Prosthecodimorpha staleyi: one gene and its partner. The protein of the gene in region 1 binds, or shares a complex with, the protein of each later gene. Links are inferred from orthologs where the notes say so. Each region holds a gene or a part of one and is shown on either strand. Other genes may lie near its edges.

The links. Proteins that work in one complex are often made in the same cells at the same time.
Region 2: the proteins of trxA (region 1) and trxB are in contact, whole or in part, in a crystal structure (PDB 1F6M), measured with the Escherichia coli proteins. The link is inferred for Prosthecodimorpha staleyi from one-to-one orthologs.

What each region holds. Positions count from the first base shown.
Region 1 is NZ_JAHHZF010000008.1:195,910-202,293, forward strand. The notes cover bases 1,960-4,951. They hold trxA (thioredoxin), read right to left. Parts: upstream 3,622-4,951; coding sequence 3,298-3,621; downstream 1,960-3,297. Other genes in these bases: KL771_RS17255 (hypothetical protein), read left to right, coding at 1,960-2,471; grpE (nucleotide exchange factor GrpE), read right to left, coding at 2,517-3,143; addA (double-strand break repair helicase AddA), read right to left, coding at 3,732-4,951. Also shown: KL771_RS17245 (SDR family oxidoreductase), read right to left, coding at 1-188; KL771_RS17250 (thiol-disulfide oxidoreductase DCC family protein), read right to left, coding at 185-637; more of KL771_RS17255, read left to right, coding at 1,095-1,959; more of addA, read right to left, coding at 4,952-6,384. UniProt on the Escherichia coli protein: Participates in various redox reactions through the reversible oxidation of its active center dithiol to a disulfide and catalyzes dithiol-disulfide exchange reactions.
Region 2 is NZ_JAHHZF010000006.1:342,755-347,243, reverse strand. What follows is about bases 1-2,793. They hold trxB (thioredoxin-disulfide reductase), read right to left. Parts: upstream 1,979-2,793; coding sequence 1,022-1,978; downstream 1-1,021. Other genes in these bases: KL771_RS14310 (mitochondrial fission ELM1 family protein), read right to left, coding at 2,062-2,793; KL771_RS14320 (LysR family transcriptional regulator), read right to left, coding at 56-946. Outside these bases: more of KL771_RS14310, read right to left, coding at 2,794-3,054; KL771_RS14305 (Lrp/AsnC family transcriptional regulator), read left to right, coding at 3,171-3,638; transcription elongation factor GreA, read right to left, coding at 3,745-4,218.

The DNA.
Region 1 (6,384 bases):
TCGAGCACGACCGGTTCGACCGCGAAGCCCGGATGCAGGCCCGACAGGTCGCGCGCAGCCCGCTCGATGCGCGCCTTGTCGCGGCCGGCAATGACCACCACGAAATCGGTCGTCGCCAACAGTCGCTCCACCAGACGGGAGCCGAAGGCGCCGCTCCCGCCGATGACCAGAACGCGACGGGCCGTCATGTCGGATCGCTTCCCCCGGCGACGAGTCGGCCGGCCAGATCCGGGCCGGGTACCATGCAGGTCTCGCTGCGGCCGAACAGGCGATAGCGATTGCGGGCGATCAGGTCGTAGAGGCCATCGCGCACGACGCGCGGCACCAGGCGGGCGACCGGCGTCCAGCGCCAGGCGGGCAGGTGGCGGGTGACCTCGATGGCGGCATCGGACTTGAACCAGACCCTGCCGCCGACCGCGACGGCGTTGGTCTCGGGCGCCTCGGGGTCGATTCCCAGCGCGGCGGCCAGACGGCGGCCGGCATCGTTCTGGATCGGCAGGAAGCGGAACCGCCGCGCATGGTCGCGCCGGGCCACGAAGCGGACCCATCGCGAGCAGAACACGCAGACGCCGTCGAACAGGATCACGCCGTCGGCGCCCTGCCAGGGGACCGGAGACCAGTCGCGGGACTTCAGCATGCGCGTCGAATTCCGGCGGGAGCGCCGGATCCAGCCCCGGCTGCGAGGACCGACAGGGTGGCCCGGCCGGTGCGGCAAGGCAATGGGTAACACTCGACGAAATCAGGGAGAAACACATCCCCTGTAACAAGCTGCAGAAGCGCCACAGTGGGATTTTGCGTCGATGTCGGACGGTCGAAGGGTCGAAATGGCGGTTCAGCGGTCGGCCCGCGCCTCGCATCGTCCCGGCAACGCGCCCGGCCCCTACGGAAGGGACCTCGACGGCGCCGGGCCTTTTGCCGGTGAGGCACGCCTTCCCGCCCGTCTCGCGCGGCGGGTCGGGCTCGCCGGTTTGGTGGCGGCAGCGGCCGTACTGGTTCCGATGGCGGCGCCGGCCCTGTTCAGCGAACGTCCGTCCGAAGTCCTTCCTCCGCACGCCGGTCGGTTTGCCCGTGTTGCCGCCTCGGCGGCGCCCACCGTGCCGACCCATGTCGGCCAGACCGCGACCGGCGAGATCCTGGCCGCGGTCGCGCCGCCGCGCCTGCCACCGGAGGATATCGACGCCGATGCCCTTCCGCCGATCGCCGCGCCGGAGCCGGCCCTGCGCGTCGCTGCCGGACCCGGTGCGGCCGATACCTCGAAGCTTGCCTCGGTATCGCCGGCCGCGACGGTCTCGATCGAGGACATGGCCCGCCGTTTCGCGGCCCTGGCGGCGACCGGACCGGTGCCCGAGCCGCGCAACGCTCCGGAATGGTATCACAATGCCCGCACGGCGGAGATGCGCGGCGATGCCGTCGAGGCGCGCCGGGCCTATCTGAAGGTCGCCGGGCTCGACCTCGATGCGGTCGATCCCTGGAGCCGGCTCGCCGCCCTGGTGCTGGTCCAGGACGGCCGTTCGGGCGCCCGCCAGGTCTTCGCCACGCTGGCCGATCGCAATCGCGCCCCGGCCTTCGAACTGGTCGCCGCGACGCTCGCCGAGGATGGCGACCGCCGCCGCCGGATCGAGGCCTTCATGGCCATGAATCCCGATTACGGGCCGGGCTGGTATCTCTATGCCGACGAGTTCTCCGAATCCCGGCTCGGCAGCCAGACCATCGGCGAGAAGCGGCGCGAGCGCGACGCGCTCAACCGCTTCCTGCAGGCCGAGGAAGCCGGCCTGCTGAAGAACCGGTTCCTGGACCTCTCCATGCTGGCCGACTGGCTCGACAAGGCGCGCCGCCGCCGCGGCGTGCTGGAGACGGCGCTGATCAACATGCCGAGCGAGCCGCGCGCGATCTTCACGCGCTCGAATGCCGACTGGTCCGTCTATGTGCAATTGCCCGAGCCGGCGACCGGCTTCTCCTACCGGCTCGGCGAGGCGGGACCGATGGTCCAGGCGGGACCGGCCGTCGGCATCGACCAGCGCACCGGCCGGCCGAGCCCGAACACGACCATCTCGGTCATCCCCGGCGCCGAGCCGCAGGTGATCGAGGTCGCCTACCAGGACTTGCGCGGCAGCGCAGTCGGGCCGTTCCGGATTCCGTTCGATCCGATGTCGGCCCTGGTCGGTCAGCAGCGGCAGGCCCTGGAGATGACCAAGGGCTCGTGGGTGGCCTACCGCGAGGGGACCGGCCTGACCCTCTACACGACCCACCTGATGACCTATCGCTGCACCATCGCCAAGGCCACCTATGGCCTCGACAGCGAGCCGGTCGACAAGGCCATTCCGCTGCCGCCCTGCGACCCAAAGGATCCGTTCTCGCTGCCGCCGAGCGCGACGCCCTATTTCAAGATCCCGCCGACGACCCGCTCGGTGACCGTCCGGCTCGAATTCCGCGACGGCAGCCGTTCCGAGACGACCCTGCCGCGGCGCTGAGGCCGGCAGCGGGGTCGCCCTGATCCATTCAGACCACCCTTCGGATCAGACCGTGCGGTCGACGCCGGCCGGCTCGGCGGGCGCTGCGGGGGCCTTCGGGCCGCCCTTGGCGACGCCGACCAGGGCCGGGCGGAGCACGCGGTCGCCGAGCACGTAGCCGTCCTGCAGCACCTGCAGCACGGTCCCGGACGGGACTTCCGCATTCGGAATCTCGAACATCGCCTGATGCAGGTTCGGGTCGAAGCGGCCGCCCATCGGCTCGATGCGGCGCACGCCGTGCTTCTCCATCGCCTTGGCGAGTTCGCGGCCGGTCAGTTCGACGCCCTCGATCAGGGACGTGACGGCGGCCTCGGCCGCCGCGCGCGCCTCGGCCGGCAGGGCGCCGACCGCGCGGGTCAGGTTGTCGGAGACGCCGAGAAGATCGCGGGCGAAGGCCGTGATGGCGTATTCGCGCGCGTCCTTGATCTCCTTCTCGGTGCGCCGGCGCAGATTTTCCATCTCGGCCAGCGTACGGAGCAGGCGATCCTTCATCTCGGCATGTTCGGCGCGCAGCTGTTCGGTCGGATCGGGGGAGGCGGTCTCGGCGGGAGCGGCGTCGGGCGTCGGCGCGCCCGCGGCCGCCGCTTCGGTCTGATCCGCCGCGGTGGTGTTCGAACGGGTTTCGTCGCTCATGGCGTCCTCAATCAACAGGCCGGATTCGGGTTCGGTTCCGGCCGTGCATTTGAGGTTTCGCAGCGGCGAAATCAAGCCATCCGTAGGCCGATACGCAAACGCCCCGGCCGGGGCCGGGGCGTTGCGACGGATGACGGTGCCGAAGGGCGGCGGATCAGGCGATGTTGGTCTTGATCCATTCCACCATCTTGTTCTTCGGATAGGCGCCGACCAGGTTCGCGGCCGGCTTGCCGTCGCGGAACAGGATCAGGGTCGGGATCGAGCGCACGCCATAGACCTGCGCGATGCGCTGGTTGTCGTCGATATTGAGCTTGGCGATCTTCACGCTGCCGGACATCTCGGTCGAGATCTCCTCGAGCGCCGGGGCGATCATGCGGCACGGGCCGCACCATTCGGCCCAGAAGTCGACCAGCACGGGCTCGGAGGACTTGAGCACGTCGGCTTCGAACGACGAATCGGTGACTTTCTCGGACGCCATGGGAAAGGCCTTTCGGAACGGGCGCTTCGCGCGCCGCAAGTATGCATCGGATGGACCAAGGTAGGAACCGGGTCGGGTAGCGTCAAGAAGACCGCGCCAAAAGCCTCCCGTCACGAAAAGGAGAGGCTGGCCGCCATGGCGTCGAGCGCCGCCGGATCGAGCTCGACGATCGCCGGGCGGGCGGTCCACAGGATCGCGCAGCGGATGCGCCGGCCGGGGAAGATGTCGGCGAGCACGCGCCGATAGACGGCCATCTGGGCGAGATAGTCGCGCGGCGTGCCGGCCGCGTCGGAGGGCGGGTTGCGGTTGGTCTTGTAGTCGAGCACGACGACATCCGTCGCCGAGACGGCGAGCCGGTCGATCTGGCCCGAGACGGCGCGGCGCGTGCCGTCGGCGAGGGCGATCTCGCCGGCAATGGCCACCTCGGCACGCGAGCCGGGCGCGAACAGGGCCGCGAAGGCCTGGTCCTCGATCACGCGCAGGACCTCGTCGACCAGCCGGCCCCGATCTGCGGCCTCGCTGTCGGCGAGCGTGCGCGCCACGAAGGCCTCCGCCGCCGTCCGCCGCCGCGCCGGGGCCATGTCGGGCAGGACTTCGAGCAGCTTGTGGATCACCCGGCCGCGCCGGGCCTCGAAGGATTCCGGGGTGAGCGCCGCCTCGAAGGCGCTGACCGCCGGATAGGCCGGCAGCGCCTCCCTGGTTTCGATCTCGGCCAGCGCCTTGGACGGCCGCAAGAGGTCCGGGCCGGCGACCGACGGCGCCGGCCGCGCGATCCAGTCGGGCAGGGGGCTCTCGACCGGACCGGCCGTCGTCGCCTCCGCGACCGGCGGCACCGGCGGGCGCTCGGCCGCGCGCCAGCGCGTCGCCGTGAGCGTCCCGTCCGGCGCCTCGATCCGGACGGCCTCGGGCGCGGCCGCCAGAACTTGGTCGATCGCCTGGAACCAGCACTCGTCGTCGAGCCCGCTCCGGCCGGCATGGGCGACGACATAGAGGCGGTCGGCGGCGCGCGTCATGGCGACATAGAGCAGGCGGCGGTATTCCTCGCCCTGCTCGCGTTGCCAGTCGGCGATCGCCGCCTCGATCCGGGCGGAGCGGAGGTCCTTGCGCGGGCACCAGACCAGCAGCGGCACGGCATCGAGCCCGGCCGCGGCGACGACCGGCACGGCGACCAGCTTCGGCGCGTGGCGTGCGTTGACCGGCTTGGAGCCGCCGTCGACCAGGAACACCACCGGCGCCTCCAGGCCCTTGGCGCCGTGCACGGTCATGACGCGGACCTCGTCGCGCGCCTCGTCCATTTCGCGCTTGATCTCCGGCGGGCTCGCCGCGAAGGCGGCCAGGAAGCCGGCGAGGCTCGGCGCGGCGACGCGGTCGTGGGCGAGCGCGGCGGCCAGGAACTCGTCGATCACGTCGTCGGCCTCGGGGCCGAGCCGGGCGACGAAGCGGCGGCGGCCGCCCTCCGCCGACAGGATGCCGGCATAGAATTCGAACGGCGGCACCAGGTCGGCGCGGCGGCGCCAGCCGGCCAGCCGGCGATAGGCCTCGGCGATCGCCGGATCGGTCGCGTCGCGGGCTTCGTCCGCACCCGCCATGGCGCCGCCCCCGGCATCGGCGCCCGCCAGACCGTCTCCGGCGGCCTCGCGCAGCGCGTCCCAGAGGGCCGTCCGGTCGCTCTCGCGGCGTGCCGCGATCCGGTAGAGCTGCTCTTCCGACAGGCCGATCAGCGGGCTTTTCAGAACCGTCGCCAGCGACAGGTCGTCCTCCGGCAGCAGCACGACGCGGCCGAGTGCGATCAGGTCCTCGATCGCGATGTGGTCGGTCAGCCGCAGCCGGTCGGCGCCGGCGGCCGGGATGCCACGCTCCTTCAACACCCGGTTCATGGCCTCGACGAAGGCGCCGCGCTTGCGGACCAGGATCAACACGTCGCGCGGGCGGACCGGCCGGCCGGTGCCCTCCAGCCGGAAGCCCGGCGCGGTCAGCCGCTCGATTTCGTCGGCGATGCGCCGGGCGAGCAGCAGCGGCGGCGCGGCGGCGCCGAGCCGGTCGATCGGCGCGGTCCAATCCTCCGGCTCGCTCTGTGCCACCGGCATCACCGGCGGCCAGATCTCGACCAGCCCTGGCGCCGCGGCGCGCACGGCGAGATGCCTCTGCCAGCCGCCGCCGGCGACGCCGGCCTGCATCTCCGGCGCGGCGAAGACCCGGTCGACCGCCTCCAGCACGTCCGGCGTCGAGCGGAACGAGAGATCGAGCGGGACCCGGTCGAAGCGGCCGCCGCCGCGCGGTACGAGAGTAGCGAAATGGGCCTCGTTGGCGCCGAATTCCTTCGGGGCGGCATCCTGGAACGAATAGATCGACTGCTTCTCGTCGCCGACCGCGAAGATCGTGCGGCCGCGACGCGCGCCTTCGCCGGCGAAGAACTCCTCGGTCAGCTGGCGGACGATCGCCCATTGGCGCGGGCTGGTGTCCTGCGCCTCGTCGACGAGGACATGGTCGATGCCGCGGTCGAGCTTGTACTGGACCCAGGCGGCGGCCTCGGAACGCGACAGGAGCTGCAGCGTGCGGGCGATCAGGTCGTCGAAATCGAGCGCCCCGCGCGCCCGCTTGGACATCTCGTAGTCGGCCAGGACGGCGTCGCCGAGCGCGATCAGCGCCAGCGTCGCGGCGCGGGCACGGTGCGCCACCATCCGGTCGACGAGGCCGGCGAGGCGGGTGCTCTCGCGATCGAGGCGCTCCTCCAGGTCGCCGATCCGGTCCTTGACGAATTTG
Region 2 (4,489 bases), on another replicon or contig:
TCCCGCCGCCTGGGACGCACGGCGGGACCGGCATTCGTGGCGAGGGTGCCGGTCGTCAGAAGGTCCAGCGCTCGGCCTTGGTGATCAGAAAGTCGCGGAACACCTTGACGCGGGCGGTGTTGCGCATCTCTTCCGGATAGACGAAGTAGCAGTCGAAGGCCGGCACGTCGGCCTCCGGGATCAGCTGCACCAGTTCCGAGCCCGGATCGATCAGATAGTCCGGCAGCAGCGCTATGCCGATGCCCCGCTCCACCGCGCGCTTGATGGCGATCACGTTGTTGATCTTCAGCGTCGCCTTGCGCGGATTGCCCGGCTGCCGGCCGGCGGTCTCCAGCCAGTTCATGTCGCGCAGATAGGTCGGGGTGGACTGGCCGAAGGTCACGGTGCGGTGCTCGTCGAGATCGGCGACGCTTTCCGGGCTGCCGTGGCGCTTCAGATAGGCCTGCGAGGCGTAGAGGTGGAAATGCACCGTGAACAGCTTGCGCTGGATCAGGTCCGGCTGCACCGGCTGGCGGATGCGCAGCGCCACGTCGGCCTGCCGCATGCCGAGATCGAGCTCCTCGTCGTCGAGGATCAGTTCGAGCTGCACATCCGGGTAGAGGTCGACGAATTCGTGGATGCGTGCGGTCAGCCAGGAGGTGCCGAGCCCGAAGGTCGTGGTCACGCGCAGCGACCCGGACGGCTTCTCCTTGGTCTCGACCAGCCGCGAACGCACCTGATCGAGCTTGACCAGAACCTCGCGCGCGGTGCGGAACAGGAGTTCGCCCTGCTCGGTCAGGATCAGGCCGCGGGCATGGCGATGGAACAGGGGGACGTTCAAATCCTGTTCCAGCGCGCTGACCTGCCGGCTGACCGCCGATTGGCTCATGTCCAGCTTTTCGCCGGCATGCGTGAAGCTGCCGGCTTCGGCGGCGGCGTGAAAAATACGGAGCTTGTCCCAGTCCAAGCCGATTCCCCCTCGTCTGTCGCGGCGCGCCCGACCGGCTCCGGATCGTATCCGTCGCCGGTTTCCGCGCGACCTTTACTCGGCTGCTTCGCGGTGATGCGAAATCCCGGCGATGAATTTCTCGGCCTCCAGCGCCGCCATGCAGCCCATCCCGGCCGCGGTGACGGCCTGACGGAACACATCGTCGGCCACGTCGCCGGCGGCGAAGACGCCCGGAACGCTGGTGGCGGTGGAATAGGGCGCCGTCCAGATGTAGCCGGACGGCTTCAGGCGGACCTGACCCTCGAACAGCTCGACGGCAGGCTTGTGGCCGATCGCCACGAAGACGCCGTCGACCGCGATGTCGGTCAGCGCGCCGGTCTTGACGTTCCTGAGCCGGGCGCCCGTCACGCCCGGCGGCGTGCCGCCGCCCAGCACCTCGGCGACTTCGCTGTCCCAGATCACCTCGATCTTGGGATTGGCGGCCAGCCGCTGCTGCAGGATGCGTTCCGCCCGGAAGCTGTCGCGCCGGTGCACGACGGTCACCTTGGCGGCATGATTGGTCAGATAGAGGGCCTCCTCGACGGCGGTGTTGCCGCCGCCGACCACCAGCACGTTGCGGCCGCGGTAGAAGAAGCCGTCGCAGGTGGCGCAGGCCGAGACGCCGAAGCCGCGGAAGGTCTCCTCCGACGGCAGGCCGAGCCAGCGCGCCTGCGCGCCGGTGGCGATGACCAGGGTCTCGCCCTCGTAGACCGTGCCGGAATCGCCCTCCAGGCGGAACGGCCGGCGCGACAGGTCGGCCCTGGTGATCGTGTCGTAGACGATCTTGGTCCCGACATGCTCGGCCTGGGCGCGCATCTGCTCCATCAGCCACGGCCCCTGGATCGCCTCGGCGAAGCCCGGATAGTTCTCGACCTCGGTCGTGACGGTCAGCTGGCCGCCCGGCTGGATGCCGGCGATCAGCACCGGTTCGAGCATGGCACGGGCCGCATAGATCGCCGCCGTGTAGCCGGCAGGGCCGGAGCCGATGATGAGGACCTTCGAAGATGCCATGGATAGAAACCTTGCTCGCCGATGCCGGGCAGCCCCGGATCAGATTCCCTTACGCCCGCCGCGACGTCGGGGTTTCGCATCGCTCATGCCCCGCCGCGTCCCGTGGTGCGAAACGCCTCAAGCCGGCGGGCGATTTCGTCCGCTACGACCTTCGTAGAATCCAACGCTTCATATGTATAGCTTTCCAGCCGACCTTCAAATGGCCGGATCAGGCCTCGGCTATATAACCCGTCGAGAAATCGTCGAAACTTGTTCTTCAAGGTTGCCGGTTCGTGCACCAGGACCGGCCGGCCGGTCGCCAGGGCCTCCGAAACCATGTTGTGGCTGTCCCCGGTGACCACGATCGCATCCGCGAGCGCCAGCATGGCCGGGTAGGGATTGTCGCCCTCGCCGGTCCAGACGAAGGCCGGTCGGCGCCCGACGATCGCGGCGATGCGCGCGGCCAGGGCGGGATCGGTCCGGCGCGATGGCGTCATCATGAACGAGCCGGCCTCGGGCAGGAGGCGCTCCAGGCGGTCGGGCAGGGCGTCGAGGCCCGGGCCGCCGCCGACGACGACGGCGATGCGCGGGCCGGGCAGGGTCTCGGCCCAGACCGGGGGGCGGGCCCGGTGACGGGCGAGGAGCGCGGGCGCGATCCGGTGCGGGCTCGTCTCGGTGACCACGATGGAACGCCCGCGCGGGCCGTCATGCGCCGGCATCCAGAGCATGTCGAAGGCGCCGCGATGCGGCGGGCGCGGATCGCGCAGGAAGACCACGAAGCTGCGCCGGCCGGCCCGGCGCTTGATCGCCCGGGCGAAGGGCACGGCCGGCGCGCCGCAGGCGAGCACCAGATCGGGCCAGGGCGGCGCCAGTTCGTCGGGCAGGGCGGCCGGCCAGCCGGCGAGATCGGCCAGCTTCGCCAGATGGGACCGTTCGCGCGGCACGACATGAAGGCGGGGGTGCGCGCCGAGCGCCTCGGCGAGGCCGAGGCAGGGGCCGACATCGCCGGCCTTGCCGTCGGTCAGGATCCAGACGGTCGGGGGCGACGCGGCGGTCGGCGCGGGCGGGTCGGACAGGATCGGCCTCCATGCGGTCATTTCCGCGCGGCGGCGAAAGTGCTACAGAGCGGCGACGCGGCGCAACCCCCATCAGAGTCTTCGACCCTCGCCGGCCGGCGCCACGGCCGCATGGGTCCGCGGCTTCGGATTCCCCCTTGAAACATCGTCTCGACGAGATCGACTGGCACATCCTGCGCGAGTTGCAGGCCGACGGCCGCATGACCAATGTCGAACTGGCGCGACGGGTCGGCATCTCGGCGCCGCCCTGCCTGCGCCGTGTGCGATCGCTGGAGGAGGCGGGCATCATCCGCGGCTATCGCACGCTGCTCGACGAGAAGGCGCTCGGTTTCGATCTGGTCGCCTTCTGCTTCGTCTCGCTGGCGAGCCAGGCCGATCACGACCTCGCCGCCTTCCAGGACAAGGTGCGCGGCTGGGCCCTGGTCCGGGAATGCTGGATCCTGTCCGGCGAGATCGACTTCATGCTGAAATGCGTCGCCCCCGACCTGCGCAGCTTCCAGGATTTCGTCATCGACGAACTGACCAAGGCCCCGGCCGTCGCCGGCGTGAAGACCGCCCTCGCCATCCGCACCGCCAAAGACGAACCGACGGTGCCGATCGGGTGAGGGGGCGCCGGTCCGGCCGCACGCGATCCCGTTCATGGAGCAGACATGGAAATGCCCGGCAAGCCCGGGCATTTCGTGTCGTCGGACGTGTGCGACCGTGCGGCCGTCAGCCGAAGCGGACGCCGATCACCTCGTAGGAGCGGGCGCCGCCCGGGGCCATGACCTCGACGGTGTCGCCGACATCCTTGCCGATCAGCGCGCGGGCGATCGGCGAGGAGATCGAGATGCGGCCGAGCTTCACGTCGGCCTCCATGTCGCCGACGATCTGGTAGGTGCGCTTCTCCTCCGTATCCTCGTCGACGAGGGTGACGGTGGCGCCGAACTTGATCTTGGTGCCGTGGAGCTTGGTGACGTCGATCACCTCGGCGCGGCTGAGCTTGTCCTCGAGCTCGGCGATGCGGCCCTCGTTGTGGCTCTGCGCCTCCTTGGCGGCGTGGTACTCGGCATTTTCCGAGAGGTCGCCATGGGCACGCGCTTCCGAGATGGCGGCGATGATGCGCGGCCGCTCTTCCTGCTGACGCATCTTCAGCTCGGATTCGAGAGCGGTGAAGCCGGCCGGCGTCATCGGTATCTTTTCCATGGGTTGGAACCCCCGATTTTCTCACGAGCAAGCGGCGCGTCTGGCGTGGCGCCTCCTGCATTCACGTTGGTGATGCGGCACCGGCTCCGCCGCGGGACGTTGCCGTCCGGACCGAACCTGCGCCAGGGCGGCGGTCGCCCGATCGATCTCGGGACGCCCGCCGCGCCGTGGAATTCCGGGCCAGGGGACCGGATCCCGGCTGCCGCCGGACCGGTTCCCGTCCCGTCCGGACGCACCGGACATGACAACAGTTCGCAGACGGCGTCCCAGA